One region of the Pseudomonas viridinivis genome, then DNA from elsewhere that is predicted to be linked to it. Evidence: predicted binding sites of a transcription regulator. Region 1 holds the regulator's gene; each other region holds the start of a gene.

Region 1 (7,120 bases):
CCAGGGACATGACGCCGACCGAATGCAGCTGTTTGACCAGCAATTGAAAGCTGCCACCGATCCCGCCACGGCCGAACAAGGCATGGACCAGAAAAATCCCTGATCGTCCCAATACAGTGACGATATCGATAGCGGCGCGCCCAAGCAGGCGTATCCGCTCTAGTAAAGACTTGCTGCGCATCAGCGCTTCCCCAAAAGATCTTCGCGATAATCCGGCGCCGGATAATGAAACGGCACGGGGCCGTCTGGATCGCCGGTCATGAATTGTCGGATACGAGGGTTGTCCGAGCCCATCAGCTCTTGCGGAGTCCCCTGCCCCAGCACCTGGCCATCGCCCACCACATAAAGGTAATCGGCAATGCTGGCGGTCTCAGCCAGATCATGGGAAACGACAACGCTGGTGATCCCCAGCGCATCGTTGAGCAGCTTGATCAGCCGCACCAGGACGCCCATCGCAATCGGGTCCTGGCCCACGAAAGGCTCGTCGTACATGAGGATCTGCGGATCCAGCGCGATTGCCCGCGCGAGCGCTACACGCCGCTTCATGCCACCGGAAAGCTCGTCCGGCATCAATTCGATTGCACCGCGCAGCCCCACTGCCTGCAATTTAAGCAAAACAATGTCACGAATCATTTCTTCCGGCAGTTCGGTATGAACACGCAAGGGAAATGCCACGTTTTCGAACACGTCGAGGTCGGTGAACAAGGCGCCGCTTTGAAACAGCACGCCCATGTGCTTGCGTGCATCAAACAGATCGCTGCGTGACAGCTTGGGCAGGTTCTGGCCGTTGACCCAGATTTCGCCGGCAGACGGGCGCAGTTGTGCGCCCATCAGGCGCAGCAGGGTTGTCTTGCCACTGCCCGAAGGCCCCATGATGCCGGTGACTTTGCCACGGGGAATACTAATATCGACATTTTCGAAGATGCTGCGCGTACCGCGCTTGAAGGAAACGCCCTTCAGCTCGATCGCGTAGGCGTTATCGGCACTCATCAAAGCTCCTTGCGCTACAGACTCACTCTCAGCTGCCTGATCCCTTGGCGGGAGGCATGCTGTCTAGGTGGGCCGAACAGGCCGCGAACTATACCACTGCACTATCACGCTGCCCAAGCGAGAACCGGAGGAATCAATATCACTACAAATAATTTGCGCCGTTTCCTACAAAGTTGTAGGCAGTTGCGGATGTGTTCACGGGTTTGACAACAAAGTGTGACGATCAAGCGTGAGGGAATCACGCATTACCGTTATAATCGCTGCCTTTTAGAAGGCCGAACGATTTTCCCCATGAGCCAGTCCAGCGACCTGATCCAGTCAGCACAACGCACCATTCGCCTCGAACTAGAAGCCGTAGAAGGCTTGCTCAGTCATATTGATGCAGATTTCGTTCGCGCTTGCGAGATGATTCTTGCCAGTAAAGGGCGGGTTGTCGTGGTCGGCATGGGCAAGTCCGGGCACATCGGCAAGAAAATCGCCGCCACCCTGGCCAGTACCGGCACCACCTCGTTCTTTGTGCATCCGGCTGAAGCCAGCCATGGCGACATGGGCATGATCACCGCCGATGACATCATCCTGGCGCTGTCCAATTCCGGCACCACCGCCGAAATCGTTACCTTGCTGCCGCTGATCAAGCGTCTTGGCATCAAGATGATCAGCCTGACGGGCAATCCGGCATCGACGCTGGCCAAGGCCGCCGACATCAACCTGAACGCCCGCGTTGAACACGAAGCCTGCCCGCTGAACCTGGCCCCGACCTCATCGACGACGGCGGCATTGGTGATGGGTGACGCGCTGGCCGTCGCCTTGCTGGAAGCACGCGGCTTCACTGCCGAGGATTTTGCCTTCTCCCATCCGGGCGGCGCGCTGGGCCGACGGCTGCTGCTCAAGGTCGAGCATGTCATGCACACCGGCGACGAATTGCCCAAGGTACAGCGTGGCGCACTGCTGCGTGACTCATTGATGGAAATGACCCGCAAGGGCCTGGGCATGACCGCGATTCTGGAAGCCGATGGACGACTGGCGGGGATATTCACCGATGGCGATTTGCGCCGCACGCTGGATCGCCCTATCGACATCCGCCTGACGACCATTGATGAAGTCATGACGCTCCATGGCAAGACTGCGCGCCCCGAGATGCTGGCGGCCGAAGCCTTGAAAATCATGGAAGACCACAAGATTGGTGCGTTGATCGTCGTCGACGAAAATGACCACCCCGTCGGCGCGTTCAACTTGCAGGATCTTCTGCGCGCGGGCGTCATGTAATGGGAGACGTGACCATGACCACTGATTTGCTGCAACGCGGCAAGAACATCAAGCTGGCGATTTTCGACGTCGATGGCGTGCTGACTGACGGCCGCCTTTACTTCCTGGAAGACGGCAGCGAATTCAAGACTTTCAATACGCTGGACGGCCAGGGCATCAAGATGCTCATCGCCTCCGGCGTCACCACTGCTATCATCAGCGGCCGCAAGACCCCGATTGTAGAGCGTCGAGCCAGCAATCTGGGCATCGCGCACCTGTATCAGGGTCGTGAAGACAAGCTGGTTGTGCTGGATGAATTGCTCGGCCAGCTCAATCTGAGTTACGAACAGGTCGCTTATCTGGGGGATGATCTGCCAGACTTGCCGGTCATCCGTCGTGTCGGACTGGGCATGGCAGTTGCCAATGCCAACGGTTTCGTACAGCAACATGCCCATGGCGTTACCAAGGCACGTGGCGGCGAAGGCGCGGCTCGCGAGTTCTGCGAACTGATTCTCAGCGCCCAGGGCAACCTTGAAGCAGCCCACGCCGCCTACTTATAGAAGCCATTTATGTTCAGTAAAAAAATTCGTTCGTTTCTGATCTTCGGTGTGCTGGCAGTACTGCTCGCCGCTGCCGGTTATTGGAATATCAGCCCTGAAAGCTTCATGGATCAGCCCGTGACGGCGGTGGACGAAAGCGCCATCGATTTCTACGCGATCAACGCCCACAGCGTTCAGTACCTGCCGGATGGCAAGCTGCAGTACGAGATGACGGCAGACAAGGTCGAGCACCTGAAGGCCACCGATGTCACGTTGCTGACCACGCCGGACCTGCAAATGTATCGCGGCACGCTTTATCCGTGGCACATCCAGAGCAAGCAAGGTGAAGTATCCCCTGGCGGCACTCAGGTCGAATTGATCGATTCGGTTCGCGTAGCACGAACCGACGATAAAAACCGTACGACCATTATCACCAGTAGTCGAATGACCGTATTCCCACAGAAGCAATATGCGCAGACCGAGCAAGCCGTTAGAATCGACGGCGCGGGCGGTGTGACCACGGCCAAGGGAATGAAAGCGTATTTGAACGACGGCAGGATGGACCTGCTGTCCAACGTAAGAGGACAGTATGAGGCTCGTTAAAACCCTTCCTTTATTGCTCGGCCTGGGCGCAGCACTGGGAAGCGCGAGCGCCTGGTCCCTGCAGACTGACCGCGATCAACCGATCCACATTCAGTCTGACGATGCGCAGCTTGATGACAAAAAAGGCGTGGCCACCTACAAGGGCAACGTCATCATCACGCAGGGCTCGATGAAGATCACCGGCAACACCGTGACCATTACCCGTAACGCTCAGGGCGAAGTCGACGTGTTCACCTCCGTTGGCAACCTGGCTTATTACGAGCAGAAGCCCTCGGTGGACAAGCCAATCGTTCAGGCCTACGCGATCACCATTCAATACTACGCGGCGCAGGATCGCATCGTATTGATCGACAAGGCCAAGGTCATCAATGACGGCAACACGTCCGAAGGCGAGAAAATCGTCTACGACACCGTGAAGCAGATCGTCAGCGCCGGCCGTGCCAATGGCAACAAGGTCACCGCACCTCGTCCGCGTATCGACATGGTTATCCAGCCGAAAAAGAAAACCGACCAGCAGAAGGCCCAGTAAATGGCGACGCTGAAAGCCCAGCATTTGGCTAAAAGCTACAAGGGCCGTCAGGTCGTACGCGATGTGAGCCTGTCGATCGACAGTGGGCAAATAGTTGGCCTGCTCGGGCCTAACGGTGCCGGCAAGACAACCTGCTTCTACATGATCGTTGGCCTGGTTCAGGCCGATCAGGGCCGCGTCCTGATCGACGACCTGGACGTCAGCCACCAGCCGATGCACGGCCGCGCGCGCGCAGGTATCGGTTATCTTCCCCAGGAAGCATCGATCTTTCGCAAGCTTTCGGTAGCCGACAACATCATGGCGATCCTTGAAACCCGCAAGGAGCTGGACGGCACCGCGCGCCGCAAAGAACTGGAAAGCCTGTTGCAGGAATTCCACATCAGCCATATCCGCGACAACCTGGGCATGAGCCTGTCCGGTGGTGAACGTCGCCGGGTGGAAATCGCCCGCGCGCTGGCCACTTCGCCGAAATTCATCCTGCTCGACGAACCCTTCGCCGGCGTGGACCCGATTTCGGTAGGGGATATCAAGCAGATCATTCATCACCTGAAAGCCAAGGGTATCGGCGTTCTGATCACCGATCACAACGTCCGCGAAACCCTGGATATCTGCGAAACCGCTTACATCGTCAACGATGGGCAACTGATCGCCGAAGGCGATTCGGAAACCATTCTGGCTAACCAGCTGGTGAAAGAGGTTTACCTCGGTCACGAGTTCCGCCTGTAATTGCTGCGGTGTCCCGCTTCCCCAAGCGAGCAATGCCCGAGTGCTTTCAATGATGATGCATTAATTGCCATCACACTCTAGGCAAACACTTCGGTTTCAGGCATATAATTTGCTTATGTAGGCGCCCCGGCGCCCTGATAGTGGATGGCGCACGTGCGCCGGCGAATAAGGTGTTAGCCCCAGCCATGAAACCATCGCTAGTCTTGAGAATGGGCCAGCAGCTGACGATGACACCGCAGCTGCAACAGGCCATCCGCTTACTCCAGCTGTCGACTCTGGATCTCCAACAGGAGATTCAAGAGGCGCTGGAATCCAACCCCATGCTGGAACGCCAGGAAGAAGGCGACGATTTCGACAACGCCGATCCACTGGCTGACAGTATCGAGCAAAAGCCAAATCCTGATGTTCAGGAGCCGACATATCAGGAACCCGCCCCGACGGTCGACAACCTGGAAGAAGGCGAATGGAACGAGCGCATTCCCAACGAACTGCCGGTCGACACGGCCTGGGAGGACGTTTATCAGACCAGCGCCAGCAGCCTGCCCAGCAATGACGACGACGAATGGGACTTCACCACCCGCACATCCGTCGGTGAAAGCCTGCAGAGCCACCTGCTCTGGCAGTTGAACCTGGCGCCGATGTCCGACACTGATCGCCTGATTGCCGTGACGCTGATCGACTGCATCAACAATCAGGGTTATCTGGACGAAACACTCGAAGAAATTCTCGACGCCTTCGATCCCGAACTCGATATCGAGCTTGATGAGATCGAAGCCGTTCTGCACCGCATCCAGCAGTTTGAACCCGCCGGTATCGGCGCGCGCAATCTCAGCGAATGCCTGATGCTGCAACTGCGCCAACTGCCTGCCAAGACCCGCTGGCTCGCCGAAGCCCAGCGTCTGGTCAGCGACTTCATCGACCTGCTGGGCAGTCGCGACTATGGCCAGCTGATGCGTCGCATGAAACTCAAGGAAGACGAGCTGCGCCAGGTCATCGAACTGGTGCAGAGCCTCAACCCACGGCCGGGCTCGCAAATCGAATCCGCCGAAGCCGAATATGTCGTCCCCGACGTCATTGTGCGCAAGGATAACGAGCGCTGGCTGGTTGAACTTAATCAAGAGTCGGTCCCTCGCCTGCGCGTGAACCCGCAATACGCCGGGTTCGTACGCCGCGCCGATACCAGCGCCGACAACACCTTCATGCGCAATCAGTTGCAGGAGGCCCGCTGGTTCATCAAGAGCCTGCAGAGCCGCAACGAAACACTCATGAAGGTCGCCACGCAGATCGTCGAGCATCAGCGCGGCTTCCTCGAATACGGCGACGAAGCGATGAAGCCGCTGGTCCTGCATGACATCGCTGAAGCGGTCGGCATGCACGAATCGACGATTTCCCGCGTGACCACGCAAAAATTCATGCATACGCCACGTGGTATCTACGAACTGAAATATTTCTTTTCGAGCCACGTAAGCACCTCCGAGGGCGGTGAGTGTTCGTCCACAGCGATTCGCGCGATCATCAAAAAACTGGTTGCAGCGGAAAATCAGAAAAAGCCGTTGAGTGACAGCAAGATCGCTGGTTTACTGGAGGCACAAGGCATTCAGGTAGCTCGCCGCACAGTTGCTAAATACCGCGAATCACTTGGGATCGCGCCATCGAGCGAGCGCAAGCGACTGATATGACGATCGAGGCCGTGTAAAACGTAGCGAGCCAAGCCCGCACCCGTTTTTATGCAGCCCCGCCTGAAGCCATAGCGTTCCAGTGGCAGGTATTTCAACCTGCCTCTTTATGCACTGGCAACGAAGGAGAAGCTGTATGCAAGTCAACATCAGTGGACACCAATTAGAAGTGACCAAGCCCCTGCGCGAATACATCGAGCTGAAACTCAAGAAGCTCGAGGGGCATTTTGACAAGATTACCAATGTGCAGGTAACGATGGCGGTCGAGAAACTGAAACAGAAGATCGAAGCCACGCTGCATATCCACGGTGGGGAGGTCGTAGCTAACGCAGAACATGACGACATGTATGCGGCGATCGATCTGCTCACTGACAAGCTGGACCGACAATTGCTAAAGCATAAGGAAAAGCAGCAGAACATCCTTAAAGGTGCGACAGCTCGCTAACACTCCCAACCCATGATCCGACTCGAAAACATCCTGACCCCTGGCCGTTCACTCGTGAACGTGCCGGGCGGCAGTAAGAAACGCGTACTTGAACAGATTGCCAATCTGATCGGCAGAGAAGTGCCTGATCTGGATTCGCAAACCGTGTTCGAAAGCCTTGTTGCCCGAGAAAAACTCGGTTCTACCGGCTTTGGCAATGGCATCGCCATCCCGCATTGTCGCCTGAAGGGTTGTCACTCGCCCATCAGTGCGTTGCTGCACCTGGACGCACCTGTTGATTTCGATGCCATTGATGGTGCGCCTGTGGACCTGCTGTTTGTCCTGCTGGTCCCGGAAGCTGCCACCGATGCACACCTGGAGCTGTTGC
Region 2 (7,120 bases), 3.1 Mb from region 1:
ACATAAAAGAGGATTCGCTGGCGCTGAGCCTCGACGGATCGAAAAGCCTGTTCGCCTCACGGTTGGGGATTCTTGCCCTGGCGCAGGTCTGTGATGTCGTCAAACCCCGGCAACGCCTGCAAAAGCTGATCGCGGCGGCGCAGGCGTCGTTGCGCGACAACGCCGAATTCGCCGGTGACCCGCCAGGGGTTTTCGAGGCAATCGAGTACAGCCTGAGCCTTTACAGCCAGTCTTTCAGCTGAATCCTTGCCCTGCGAACGACGAAATTTTCACGTTATGTCGCTGAAAATCTGCCGCGCTTAATAACGCCTCGCTGGCTGCCAACCCTGATTGCAGAGCAATGACGCCGTCGATTTCGTACCGTTCAAGATGAAACATCGTACAGCCATCGGTGTTTATCAGTGAATGATCACGTAAGATTTGCCCCCCGCGCGTTGCTCGATGTGAAAACGTCGCCTGACGCACAGACTTTTGAACCCCTTTTTGAATCCAACGGATCCTAGAACGACATGGCCACAACGGACGCCCTGAGTCATCAGCCCGCCTCGTCGCGCTCGATGCAACCTACCGTCAAATCGCATCTGGCGTACACGCTGCTAAGCGGGCTGGTCCTGATGGTGCTGTATACGCTGTTGCGTATTGCACTGCTGGTCTACAACCGCGAAATGATCGGTGACACGCCGGCATCGGTATTTGTTGAAGCGATGCTCAACGGCATGCGCTTTGACCTGCGTCTGACGGTTTACCTGCTTATTCCCCTGATTCTGGCGCTGTTCAGTGCGCGAATCATGGCGATGCGCGGGTTCTTTCGTTTCTGGCTGACGCTGGTCGCCAGCCTGACGCTGTTCTTCGGCCTGATGGAGATGGACTTCTATCGCGAGTTTCACCAGCGCCTGAACGGCCTGGTGTTCCAGTACGTCAAGGAAGATCCGAAGACCGTTCTGAGCATGTTGTGGTACGGCTTCCCGGTGGTTCGCTATCTGTTGGCCTGGGCTTTCGTCACCTGGCTGTTGAGCCTGGTGTTCAAAGGTGTGGATCGGGCAACCCGGCCACGACGCTCGGTGGCTGGCGGCACTTCCAGCCAGCGTTCGATTGCGCCGTGGTATGCGCGTATTGGTGTCTTCGTTGTGTGCCTGTTGATTGCGGTTGTCGCAGCTCGCGGCACCTTGCGCCAGGGCCCGCCGCTGCGTTGGGGCGATGCTTACACCACAGAGTCGAACTTCGCCAATACCCTGGGCCTCAACGGTACGCTGACCCTGATTGCTGCTGCGAAAAGCCGCATGTCGGAAGATCGCGACAACATCTGGAAGGCGACTCTGCCGCAGCCACAGGCGCAGCAGACTGTGCGAGACATGTTGCTCACCTCCCACGATAAACTGGTTGATCCAGAGATCGCGGCAGTGCGTCGCGACTCCATGCCGCCGGCGGAAAATACCCTGCCGATCAAGAACGTCGTGGTGATCCTGATGGAAAGCTTCGCCGGTCACTCGGTAGGTGCGCTGGGCGACGAGGCGAATATCACGCCTTACTTCGACAAGCTGTCCAAGGAAGGTCTGTTGTTCGACCGGTTCTTCTCCAACGGCACGCACACCCACCAAGGCATGTTTGCCACCATGGCGTGCTTCCCGAACCTGCCGGGCTTCGAGTACCTGATGCAGACGCCGGAAGGCAGTCATAAGCTGTCCGGCCTGCCGCAATTGCTCAGCGCCCGTGGTTACGATGACGTATACGTCTACAACGGCGACTTCGCCTGGGACAACCAGTCTGGCTTCTTCAGTAACCAGGGCATGACTAAATTCATTGGTCGCAATGACTTCGTCAATCCGGTGTTCTCTGATCCGACCTGGGGCGTGTCCGATCAGGACATGTTCGATCGCGGCGCTCAGGAATTGAAAGCCCGTGGCGAAAAAGGCAAGCCGTTCTATGCCTTGCTGCAAACCCTGTCGAACCACACGCCTTACGCGTTGCCAGCCAACCTGCCAGTTGAGCGAGTGACGGATCAGGGGTCGCTGAACGAGCACATGACTGCCATGCGCTACTCCGACTGGGCGCTTGGGCAGTTCTTCGAGAAGGCCAAGAAAGAGCCGTACTACAAGGACACGCTGTTCATCGTCGTCGGCGACCACGGTTTCGGCAATAACCAGCAAATCACTGAGATGGACCTGGGCCGTTTCAACGTGCCAATGCTGATGATTGGTCCGGGCGTGCAACAGAAGTTTGGCCAGCGCAGCAGCATCGTCGGTACCCAGATCGACATCGTGCCGACCATCATGGGCCGCCTGGGCGGGGAAAGCCGCAACCAGTGCTGGGGTCGCGACTTGCTGAACCTGCCGGAAGGCGACAAGGGTTTTGGCGTGATCAAGCCTTCGGGCAGCGAGCAGACCGTCGCGCTGGTAACCGGCGACCGGATCCTGATCGAACCCAAGGAAATGGAACCGAAAGTCTTGTCGTACACATTGGGCCGCACACCTCATGCCGAGGTGATCCCGGATGCGCCGGATACTCAGGAACTGCGCAACAAACTCGACAGCTTCCTGCAAACCGCGACCAAGAGCCTGCTGGATAACACAGCCGGTGTAGAGGCGAGCAAGAACAAGAACTGATCGCTGCACTGCAACGCAAAAAGCCCCTTGTCCAGGGGCTTTTTGCATTTTCGGCTCCAGCCTGTATCCGCAGCCAGCTCTATGTTTCTGCGGGTTAATCCGCTTAACTCGTTTGAACGAATGACCGCCAAAAAAGGTCAAGATCACGTAAGCCGCGTTTTCGGCTGCTGAGGAGACATCGATGAAACAGTGGACCATTTCGTATCTGGATAAAGATGGTGTGCAACAAAGCCTGGATCTTGATGCCGAGCAGCGTCCCAGCGAAGAGGAAGTCGCTCGTCGGCTACGGCCGATTTTGTTTCCTGTGGCCGATGAGCTTGACCTCAATGACCTCGAAGGTCGCACGGCCGAGCCCACCGTGAAATCCTTGAAAGACCAGAATGCGGTGCAGATCATCTCCATCACTGAAGCCTCCTGAGCACCTGAAAAAAATCCCTCTCCCCCAATTGGCATAACGCCAACGATGGGGTTACTCTGCAAATGAGGCCGGTGAAGCGTTTCTCCAGCCTCGTCATGTCGATGCCTCGCCCGCCCAGCAGGCGTGGCCTTGTCAGCTACATGCTTGATTCCCGCCCGGCAGAGTATCTGCCGTGTGACGGCCTCCGATCGGAGCGTCGTATGGGAGCGTTGAAACTCTATCTATCGTTGCATAGGAGGACGTTTCATGAGCACAGCCTATCAAGAGGACATCAGCAGTAACGTACTGCGCCGCATGAAAGAGGGCGGTTTCGATTTCGCGCGTATTCACCCCATCGAGTTTTATGCCATTTTTCCGGATGAGGAGCGGGCACGGCAGGCTGCGGGACGATTTCGTGGCGAATCCCTTAATACCCAGATCAACGTCGGAGATGACGGCGCGTGGCATTTGCAGTTAAGCAAGGTCATGTATGCGACCTATGACGGCATCGGTGATTTCGAGCAGGACTTCCAGACAGCAATCGAAGCGCTCGACGGTGAAGTCGAGGGCTGGGGCGTTACGCAGGAGATCAGAGGCTCCCAGCGCATGAGATGTCATTGATGCGCTGAACGACCGGTCGATTCAGGGGCATTCCTGGAATCGGCCGGTTTTGGTTTGTGGACTCTAAAACTGTTTATGAATATACGCCGCGCCGCTGACCAAAAAAGGGCAGGCAAAAAAAAGCCACTCAAGAGAGTGGCTCAAAGGGAAGTTCGGAAAATTCGGTTGTTGCAGGCGCTGCGGTGTTTTTCGACAACGACTTGAAACAGGGCATCCGAATGAGTGATTGCCCGAATGCAGGGGATTATCGGGAAACAATATCCACTCGTGAAATCAACTCTGGCTATGCTGGTCATAGCGTTTGCAGTTGAAGGACGCTTCCGAATGAGGCGTAGGAGAATTGGTTAGGAAGGATATTGCACAGGAATGGTGCGGTGATCCTTGTGTTTTTATTTAACCGATTGATATTTAAGCGTTTATGCCGATGGCACGGGCCTTGCGAAGGCCCTTGGTGTCCGTGGTGACAAGGAGTACGGCATGATCCGCACCTTTTATGATGAGATGTACGATGCCGGTGGCCTGGTCCGCCCGCATTACCGGGAATTTGCCCGCTGGTTGGGTGAAACGCCGCCTGAGTTACTGGCTCAGCGTCGACGTGAAGCCGATCTATTGTTTCATCGCGCCGGGATCACGTTCACGCTGTACGGTGACGAGCAGGGGACAGAGCGCCTCATCCCTTTCGATACGATTCCGCGCAGCATTCCTGCCAGTGAATGGCGGGTGGTAGAACGAGGCTGCATTCAGCGCGTGAAAGCGTTGAATATGTTTCTCGCTGACCTTTATCACGAGCAACGCATCATCAAGGCCGGGATTATTCCCGCCGAGCAGGTATTGGCCAACGAGCAATACCAGATAGCGATGCAAGGCCTGAATCTGCACCGCGATCTTTATTCGCATATCTCCGGTGTCGATCTGGTGCGCGACGGCGACGGCACGTATTACGTGCTGGAAGACAACTTGCGGACCCCGAGCGGGGTGAGCTACATGCTCGAAGACCGCAAGATGATGATGCGTCTGTTCCCGGAGCTGTTCGCCGCGCAGCGCATTGCCCCGATCGATCATTATCCGAACCTGCTGCTCGATACCCTGAAAAGCTCCAGCCCTATCGACAACCCGAGTGTCGTGGTGCTGACCCCCGGTCGCTTCAACAGCGCCTTTTTCGAACACGCCTTTCTGGCGCGTGAGATGGGTGTGGAACTGGTCGAGGGTGCTGACCTGTTTGTGCGCGATGATCGTGTGTTCATGCGCACCACTGATGGTCCCAAGGCTGTCGACGTGATCTACCGTCGCCTGGACGACGCGTTCCTTGATCCTCTGGCGTTCAATCCGGATTCGATGCTCGGCGTGCCTGGCCTGCTGTCGGCCTATCGCTCGGGTAATGTCGTGCTGGCCAACGCCATCGGCACCGGTGTGGCGGATGACAAGTCGGTCTATCCGTATGTGACCGACATGATTCGTTTCTATCTGGACGAAGAGCCAATCCTCAAGAACGTGCCGACTTTCCAGTGCCGCAAACCGGAAGAGCTGTCCCACGTGCTGGCCAATCTTGGCGATCTGGTCGTGAAGGAAACCCAGGGTTCCGGTGGCTACGGCATGTTGGTGGGGCCTGCATCGACCGCAGCGGAAATCGAGTCGTTCCGGGCCAGAATCAAAGCCAAGCCCCACGCTTACATCGCCCAGCCCACGCTCTGCCTGTCGACCTGCCCGACCTTTGTCGAGAACGGTATTGCCCCGCGACACATCGACTTGCGCCCATTTGTCCTGTCCGGCCGTGAAACCCGCGTCGTACCCGGCGGGCTGACCCGAGTCGCGCTGCGTGAAGGTTCGCTCGTGGTGAACTCGTCGCAAGGTGGCGGAACCAAAGACACCTGGGTGGTTGAGGATTAAGGATGCCTGCCAATGCTAAGTAGAACTGCCTCGGATTTATATTGGATGTCGCGTTATCTGGAGCGAGCGGAGAATCTCGCGCGAATGCTCGACGTCAGCTACTCGCTGTCACTGATGCCGCAGGACGGGCGCGGTGACGGCCTGGATGAACTGGCCATGCCGCTGCTGATTACCGGCACGCTGGACCATTATCTTGAGCGCCATGGGGAGCTGCACGCCGAGCGCTTGCTGCATTTTTTCGCCCTGGATGCGAGTAACCCGGCCAGCATCTACAGCTGTCTGGGTGCCGCGCGGGCGAGCGCCCATGCGGTTCGTGGGCGAATTACCGCCGACATGTGGGAAAACATCAACGCTACCTGGCTGGAAATTCGCGGCATCGCTGAACAAGGCTTGAGCCGTTATGGCATGAGCCGGTTCTGCGAATGGGTCAAGGAACGCTCGCACCTGTTTCGCGGTGCCACTTACGGGACCATCATGCGTCACGATGCCTTCCGTTTCATTCGTCTGGGCACCTTCATCGAACGCGCCGACAACACCTTGCGCCTGCTGGATGCGCGCTACGAAATGCTCGAACTGCGTGGTCGCGATACCCATCAGGTTTCCGACAGCTCTGCTCATGGTTACTACCAGTGGAGCGCGTTATTGCGTGCGCTGTCGTCGTTCGAGGCTTACACCGAGCTGTACCGCGATGCACCCGGCGCGCGGCAAGTCGCCGAATTGCTGTTGCTGCGCCCGGACATCCCGCGTTCGCTGAGCGCCTGTCTGGAAGAACTCGACCTGATCCTTGCCAGCCTGCCGGGGGCCAACGGGCGTCCCGCCCAGCGACTGGCGGCGGAACTTGACGCACGCCTGCGCTATACCGGGATCGACGAAATCCTGGAGGAAGGCCTGCACGAGTGGTTGAACGAATTCATTCCTTTGGTAGCCCAATTGGGTAACGCCATACACACTTCTTATCTGGAGGCTGCATGAGACTTTCAGTTAGCCACGAGACCACCTATCACTACGAGGATCAGGTCCGCGCCAGTATTCAGTATCTCCGTCTGACGCCACACGACAGCGAGCGCCAGCAAGTGCTCAGCTGGCAACTGACCCTGCCGCGCCCGGTGCGTGCGCAAGTTGATCCGTTCGGCAATATCCTGCACGTGCTGACCATGGACGAGCCCCATGAAGCGATCATCATCGGTGCCCGTGGTCAGGTTGAAATCGACGAGAAGCGTGAAGCCGAACACGAAAGTCAGTCACCGCTGCCGTTCCTGCGTTTCACGCGGTTGACCGAGCCCGATGAAGCGATCCGCGCCTTTGCTGCCAAACAATGTCGCAAACGTAAGGATCGCAGTGCGTTGATCGATTTGATGCACGCGCTGAACCAGCACATCACTTACACGCCGGGCTCGACCGAAGTCGATACCAGCGCGGTCCAGGCGTTTGCCGGTCGCGCCGGTGTCTGTCAGGACCACACGCACGCCTTTCTGGCCTGCGCGCGCAGCCTGGGGATTCCGGCGCGTTATGCCTCGGGTTATCTGTACAGCGAAGACAGCGAACACCTGGCTAGTCACGCTTGGGCCGAGGCGTGGATTGATGACGCCTGGTACAGCTTTGATGTGACCAA
Region 3 (7,120 bases), 1.3 Mb from region 1:
TTGGAGAACGTCGGCGGATCAATGAAGATCAGGTCGTATTCCTCACGGCACGCTTCCAGCCACGCCATCACATCACCCTGTTCCAGACGGTTCTTGTCAGAGAAGCCATTCAGCGACAGATTGCGACGCGCCCAGTCCAGATACGTCTTGGACAGGTCAACGCTGGTGGTGCTGCGCGCGCCGCCCTTGGCCGCATGCACGCTGGCCGTTGCGGTGTAGGCATACAGATTGAGGAAACGCTTGCCCGCCGCTTCACGCTGGATACGCATACGCATCGGGCGGTGGTCGAGGAACAGGCCGGTGTCCAGGTAATCCGTGAGGTTCACCAGCAACTTGACGCCACCTTCGCTGACTTCCCGGAACTGGCCCTGGGCACTTTGCCGCTCGTACTGCTTGGTGCCGCTCTGGCGTTCGCGACGCTTGATCACCACGCGGCTCTTGTCGATATTCAGCGCCTGGGGAATGGCCGCCAGCGCATCGAACAGGCGCGCCGAGGCTTTCTCCGGGTCGATGGACTTGGGCGCGGCGTATTCCTGCACGTGAACCCAGTCGTGGTACAGGTCGATGGCCAGCGAGTATTCCGGCATGTCGGCATCGTAGACGCGATAGCAATCGATCCCTTCGCGACGAACCCATTTGCCCAACAGCTTGAGGTTCTTCTGCAAGCGGTTGGCGAACATCTGCCCGCCTTCGCTCAAGCGCGGCTGCTCGACCACCACTGGAACCGGTTTGATCGGGTTGCCGTTCTTGTTGTACTTCTCGTATTTGCCCGGCGCTTCCAGCGCGCTGGTGTCCTCGGGCTCGACCTGTTCACGCTCGATCTGGCGCTGTTCGGCCGTGCGCCGCTCGCCGGTGACAAACTGGTCAGGAAGCACTTTGATCAACAGCAGCTTGCACGGCAAGGCGCCGTTCCAGAAGGCGTATTGCTTGTGGCTGCGAATGCCCATGCGTTTGCCCAGATCCGGAGCGCCGGTAAATACCGCGGCCTCCCAGTTCAGGCAAGCCTGACGCAGACGTTCACCGAGGTTCTGGTAAAGATAAAGCAGGCTTGCCTCATCACCCAGACGCTCGCCGTATGGAGGGTTGCAGATCACCAGGCCTTTCTGGTTCTGGTCCGGGCGCGGCTCGAAGGTGGCGACTTCGCCCTGATAGACCTTGATCCAGTCACTCAGGCCAGCGCGTTCGATGTTGTTACGCCCCGGCTGGATCAGGCGCGGGTCAGCTTCATAGCCGCGAATCCACAGCGGCGGCTTGGCCAGACCGGCCTGTGCCCGAGCCACTGCATCATCATGCAACTTGGTCCACAGCGCCGGGACGTGCCCCAGCCATGCCGAAAAACCCCAACGCTCGCGCTTGAGGTTGGGCGCAATGTCGGCAGCCATCATGGCCGCTTCCACCAGGAAGGTGCCCACGCCGCACATTGGGTCAGCCAGCGCGCCACCTTCAGCGGCAATGCGCGGCCAGCCGGCACGGATCAGGATTGCTGCTGCAAGGTTTTCCTTGAGGGGGGCGGCGCCTTGCTGCAAGCGATAGCCACGCTGGTGCAGGCTGTGACCAGACAAGTCCAGGGACAGGATGGCTTCGCCGCGATCCAGGCGCAAATGCACGCGCAGATCGGGATTGAGCTTGTCGACCGAAGGCCGCAGGCCATCCGGCGTACGCAATTTGTCGACGATGGCGTCCTTGACCTTCAGGGCGCCAAAGTGGGTGTTATCAATGCCCGAACCGTTACCGCTGAACTCCACCGCCAGCGAACCATCGGCTTCAAGGTGGTCCTGCCAGTCGATATCCAGCACGCCGTGATACAGGTCTTCGGCGTCTTTCATCGGGAAGCGCTTGAGCACCAGCAGCACACGGTTGGCCAGGCGCGACCACAGGCATAACCGGTAGGCGGTTTCCATGGTAGCGACGCCACGGATGGCCGAGGTGTGTTCCCGGGTCTCCTCAAGGCCAAGCGCAGTGGCTTCCTCAGACAGCAGGCCTTCGAGGCCTTTTGGGCACGTGAGGAAAAGTTCGTAACGTTCGGACATGAATATTCCAGGGCCGTAGCCATAAGCGGCGGGCAACGCATTGCCCTACCAGATTTAAAACAAGCGTCTTTCTTGGAGAACGCCTGCGTGGCACACACATTGTGCCGGTCCACCGCATGAGGTTATGACGTCAGTGCGGCAGTTTTACCTTGAATTCAGTTTGTCTGCCTTCAGCCCGCAATGGCCAAAAGACACTGGGCTCAAATGCACCCATTCAGCATGACAGCTGCCGTAATAAAAAGTCACATCGTGACCCTTCGTCGAAAAGCCTTTGAATGCATTCAGCCATCACCCGCACTTGAGAACCTGTCTCAGCTTGCGCCGAAACCCTCGACATTGCGGGCTTGTAGAAAATATCAAGTTTGAAACACCTGAGGGCTTATGTCTCTGAGGTCACAAATGTTACGTGCTTATGACAAAACGATCATTCACAGCGCCCAATCCATTGGTTAGAACTCATCTCAGGTTGTTACTGCAATGGTAACGACACCAAGCCCGCGACGCCGGCAGCGGGCACCAACGGCAGAAATTTTCTGCCCGACCTCAGCACGAGGTCCCAGGGACATTACAGTCAACAAACGAGGGCAACACCCTATGAGAAGACTTAAGCGTGATCCGTTGGAAAGAGCATTTTTACGCGGATACCAATATGGCGTTCATGGAAAATCCCGTGAGCTTTGCCCTTTTACTCTACCGTCAGTACGCCAAGCGTGGATAAATGGTTGGCGAGAAGGACGCGGCGACAACTGGGACGGTATGACCGGCACTGCGGGAATCCACAGACTCAACGAACTTCACGCGGTCGGGTAATCAGGTAACTTCCGACCAGTCCAGCAAATCTCTGAAAAAATGACCTAACCAGGCGCGTCCCATCCGGGCGCGGGGCGAAAGCCCAGGGGCTCCTCAGGAGCCCCTTTTTTTATGCCTGACGTTTGGGCATTGCCGCGATGGCGTCCACCGATTGGCGAATCAGCGCCGGGCCTTTATAGATAAAGCCGGAGTAGATCTGCACCAGACTGGCACCGGCGGCGATTTTCTCAGCCGCGTGCCTGCCTTCGGTGATGCCGCCCGCAGCGATGATCGGCAGACGCCCGGCCAGTTCGCCAGCGAGGATCTTCACCGTATGCGTGCTCTTCTCGCGTACCGGCGCACCTGACAACCCGCCCGCTTCGTCGCCATGAGGCAAGCCTTCAACGCCCTGGCGGCTGAGTGTGGTGTTGGTGGCGATGACGGCGTCCATGCCGGATTCGATCAGCGCGGCGGCAACCAGCACGGTTTCTTCATCGGTCATGTCCGGAGCGATCTTGATCGCCAACGGCACGCGCTTGCCATGCAACTGGGTCAGCGCCTGCTGACGGATGCTCAAGGCTTCCAGCAGTTGCTTGAGCGAATCGCCGAACTGCAGGCTGCGCAGCCCCGGCGTGTTGGGCGAGCTGACATTGACCGTGACGTAACTGGCGTGGGCATAGACCTTGTCCAGGCAAATCAGATAGTCATCCACGGCGCGCTCGACCGGCGTATCGAAATTCTTGCCGATATTGATGCCCAGGATACCGGTGTATTTCGCCGCCTGAACCCGGCTGATCAGATGATCGACGCCCAGATTGTTGAAGCCCATGCGATTGATGATCGCCTCGGCGTGCGGCAGGCGGAAAATCCGTGGTTTCGGATTGCCCGGCTGCGGACGCGGCGTGACTGTGCCGATCTCGACAAAGCCGAAACCCAGCTGGGCGAAACCGTCGATGGCCGCGCCGTTCTTGTCCAGCCCTGCCGCCAGCCCGACCGGATTGGGAAATTCCAGGCCCATGACAGTCACCGGCAGGCGCGCAGGCGTCTTGCTCAGCAAGCGGTTGAGCCCCAGGCGTCCGCCAGCACCAATCAGGTCCAGCGACAGGTCATGGGAGGCTTCCGGGGAAAGTTTGAACAGTAACTGGCGGGCCAGGTTATACATGGGCGGGCGCGACTCGTCGAAGCTGAATTCAGGGCGGCGATTATAGACGTCTGGGCGCGCGCGCGCGAGGCATGCGATCAGCTTTTAACAGCATGACGTCGCAGCGCTCGCCCGGGCTGGCATATCGCTTGCTTGGAACAGTCATCAGCACGCGTTCCAACGGTGGAGCGCGGCACAGACAATGGCGTCGTTTTCGTCCTTGCTTTATGCAACGGCTTGAACGACGCTTTTTTTATGGAAGATCCCGTCATCGGGCCAGGCACAAACGCTCCCGAGACAGGCTTTTCCGGAAAGGAAGACACGCTTATGAATACCTCCACGAACGACCCGCTCGCCTGGGTGAATGGCAGCGATGCGCCAGAGATGAACAGCCTTGACCTGGGCTTCATGGCGTTGTCCGACAGTGCATCGTTGGTGGTGGCCGCCACTCAGGGGTTCGCCCAGCCTTATGGCCTGACCCTCAATCTCAAACGCCAGGCTTCCTGGGCCAGCCTGCGTGACAAACTGGTCAGCGGCGAACTGCATGCGGCCCACAGTCTTTACGGCCTGATCTATGCCGTGCAACTGGGTATCGGCGGCGGTGCCGCGACGGACATGGCGGTGTTGATGGGCCTGAACCAGAACGGCCAGAGCATCAACCTGTCGCGCCCGCTGCAAGATGCCGGCGTGATCACTCCTGAGGCACTGGACCGGCGCGCGCACCAAAGCGGCCCAAAGCTGACCTTCGCCCAAACCTTCCCCACTGGCAATCATGCGATGTGGTTGTATTACTGGCTGGCCAGCCAAGGCATTCATCCGCTTCACGACGTGACCAGCGTGGTCGTGCCACCGCCGCAAATGGTTGCGCACCTGCAGGCCGGGCGGATCGACGGCTTCTGCGTCGGCGAACCCTGGGGGGCCAGTGCCGTGCAGCAGCAGCTGGGTTTCACCTTCGCCACCAGCCAGGCGATCTGGCCGGACCACCCGGAAAAAGTCCTGGGTTGCACCCGCGAGTTTGTCGAACAGAACCCCAACACCGCGCGCGCGCTGGTCAAGGCGGTTCTGGAGGCCAGCCGTTTCATCGAAGAAAATCAGGAAAACCGCCGCAGCACCGCGCAGCTGCTCAGTGGCAAAGACTACCTGGATGCTCCCGCCAGCTGCATCGAGCCGCGTTTGCTCGGGGAATACAGCGATGGGCTGGGCAACCAATGGCAAGATAACCATGCCCTGCGCTTTCATGGCGGCGGCGAAGTGAACCTGCCTTATCTATCCGATGGCATATGGTTCATGACCCAATTCCGCCGCTGGGGCCTGCTGCGCGAAGACCCGGACTATCTGTCGGTCGCCACCAGCGTTCACCAACTGGAGTTGTATCGCCAGGCGGCGGGTGAAGTGGGCGTTGAAGTCGCCGCTTCGACCATGCGCAGCAGCCAGTTGATCGACGGCAAGGTCTGGGACGGCAGCGATCCGGCGGGCTACGCGCGCAGCTTCAAGCTGCATGCGCTGGCCGATACCGCCCCCGCCGTTGTCAGTCGCTGAGGGCCGCAATCATGCTACGTATCCTGTTGATCAACGACACGCCAAAAAAAGTCGGACGCCTCAAAGCAGCGCTCTCCGAAGCGGGATTTGAAGTCATCGACGAGTCCGGACTGATCATCGACTTGCCCGCGCGGGTTGAAGCGGTACGCCCGGACGTAATCCTCATTGACACCGAATCCCCGGGCCGCGACGTCATGGAGCAGGTGGTGCTGGTCAGTCGTGACCAGCCGCGCCCTATCGTGATGTTCACCGACGAGCACGACCCGGACGTGATGCGCCAGGCGATCAAGTCCGGGGTCAGCGCTTACATCGTCGAAGGCATTCTTGCCCAGCGCCTGCAGCCTATCCTCGATGTCGCCATGGCACGATTTGAGAGCGATCAAGCCTTGCGTGCCCAACTTCAGGCACGCGATCAGCAGTTGGCCGAACGCAAACGCATCGAACTGGCCAAGGGCCTGCTGATGAAAATGAAGGATTGCAAGGAGGAAGAGGCCTACACCCTGATGCGCCGCCAGGCCATGAGCAGGCAGCAGAAACTGATCCAGGTGGCCGAACAGATCATCGCCATGAGCGAGCTGCTGGGGTGATTTCCTGCCTCACCTTATTCCCCATAACTAACTGACTTAGATGGATTTTCTGTAGGAGACAACTGGTTGGCGAGACAATGGCCCTGTGTTGGCAGAGCTATCGCCTCGCTAACAAGTTCGCTCCTACGGAGCGCGCCTGAATGCGCCAGATTGTTGTGTCAGTTAACACCCGATTCTGACGATGGCCCAGCTTTTGCTTAGCTAATCACACAGGTAGCCAACGGCGGTTGCCCCACTTACGACAAAGACGTCGCACACCTCTTTCGCCAACGCGAATCGGGTTGCGGCGTTTTTTGCGTTTTGGCCCCAGTGATTGGGGCCGGTGGAGCCACCGAGGTTATGGATGCTCCACCTGCAGGTCTTCGCCCGCTGCGGTTCACGAACCGACAGACTTCCTTTATGCAGATGAGGTGTTCAATGAATACAAGTTTCTGGAAAGCCGGCCACAAACCGACTCTGTTCGCTGCCTTTCTGTATTTCGACCTGAGCTTCATGGTCTGGTACCTGCTTGGCCCCTTGGCCGTACAGATCGCCGCCGACTTGCACCTGACCACACAGCAACGCGGCCTGATGGTGGCAACGCCGATTCTGGCTGGCGCAGTGCTGCGCTTCGTGATGGGTTTGCTGGCTGATCAACTGTCGCCGAAAACCGCTGGCATCATCGGCCAGGTCATCGTCATTTGCGCCCTGTTCGGTGCCTGGAAACTGGGCATTCACAGTTATGAACAGGCGCTGATTCTAGGTCTGTTCCTCGGTATGGCGGGCGCTTCGTTCGCTGTCGCCCTGCCGCTGGCCTCGCAATGGTACCCGGCCGAGCATCAGGGCAAGGCCATGGGCATCGCCGGTGCGGGCAATTCCGGTACGGTTCTGGCCGCGTTGATTGCACCCGTGCTGGCCATGGCATTCGGCTGGAGTAACGTGTTCGGTTTTGCCGTCATCCCATTGGTGTTGACGCTGATTGCCTTTTGCCTGATGGCACGCAATGCACCAGAACGCTCCAAACCCAAGTCCATGGCGGACTATCTCAAGGCATT

Evidence for each region. Region 1 encodes sigma-54, which starts transcription at its own class of promoters, with help from an activator protein. Its sites were predicted from a motif close to ANTGGCATNNANNTTGCTNT; they were not measured.
Region 2: the regulator sigma-54 is predicted to act here: its motif matches at 4,045-4,064, upstream of AABC73_RS09395 (circularly permuted type 2 ATP-grasp protein).
Region 3: the regulator sigma-54 is predicted to act here: its motif matches at 4,097-4,116, upstream of AABC73_RS18350 (CmpA/NrtA family ABC transporter substrate-binding protein).

The regions. Positions count from the first base shown of each region.
Region 1 is NZ_CP151076.1:5,173,133-5,180,252, forward strand. Features, by position in the region: gene mlaE (lipid asymmetry maintenance ABC transporter permease subunit MlaE) at 1-181, opposite strand, end outside; gene AABC73_RS23980 (ATP-binding cassette domain-containing protein) at 181-990, opposite strand; gene AABC73_RS23985 (KpsF/GutQ family sugar-phosphate isomerase) at 1,282-2,256, shown strand; gene kdsC (3-deoxy-manno-octulosonate-8-phosphatase KdsC) at 2,271-2,795, shown strand; gene lptC (LPS export ABC transporter periplasmic protein LptC) at 2,805-3,377, shown strand; gene lptA (lipopolysaccharide transport periplasmic protein LptA) at 3,364-3,906, shown strand; gene lptB (LPS export ABC transporter ATP-binding protein) at 3,907-4,632, shown strand; gene AABC73_RS24010 (RNA polymerase factor sigma-54) at 4,818-6,311, shown strand; gene raiA (ribosome-associated translation inhibitor RaiA) at 6,445-6,753, shown strand; gene ptsN (PTS IIA-like nitrogen regulatory protein PtsN) at 6,766-7,120, shown strand, end outside.
Region 2 is NZ_CP151076.1:2,041,035-2,048,154, forward strand. Features, by position in the region: gene AABC73_RS09375 (hypothetical protein) at 1-242, shown strand, start outside; gene AABC73_RS09380 (LTA synthase family protein) at 510-2,603, shown strand; gene AABC73_RS09385 (hypothetical protein) at 2,785-3,021, shown strand; gene AABC73_RS09390 (ribonuclease E inhibitor RraB) at 3,268-3,621, shown strand; gene AABC73_RS09395 (circularly permuted type 2 ATP-grasp protein) at 4,099-5,508, shown strand; gene AABC73_RS09400 (alpha-E domain-containing protein) at 5,521-6,480, shown strand; gene AABC73_RS09405 (transglutaminase family protein) at 6,477-7,120, shown strand, end outside.
Region 3 is NZ_CP151076.1:3,875,494-3,882,613, forward strand. Features, by position in the region: gene rlmKL (bifunctional 23S rRNA (guanine(2069)-N(7))-methyltransferase RlmK/23S rRNA (guanine(2445)-N(2))-methyltransferase RlmL) at 1-2,030, opposite strand, end outside; gene AABC73_RS18340 (ribosome modulation factor) at 2,625-2,840, shown strand; gene AABC73_RS18345 (quinone-dependent dihydroorotate dehydrogenase) at 2,950-3,981, opposite strand; gene AABC73_RS18350 (CmpA/NrtA family ABC transporter substrate-binding protein) at 4,288-5,499, shown strand; gene AABC73_RS18355 (ANTAR domain-containing protein) at 5,511-6,086, shown strand; gene AABC73_RS18360 (nitrate/nitrite transporter) at 6,504-7,120, shown strand, end outside.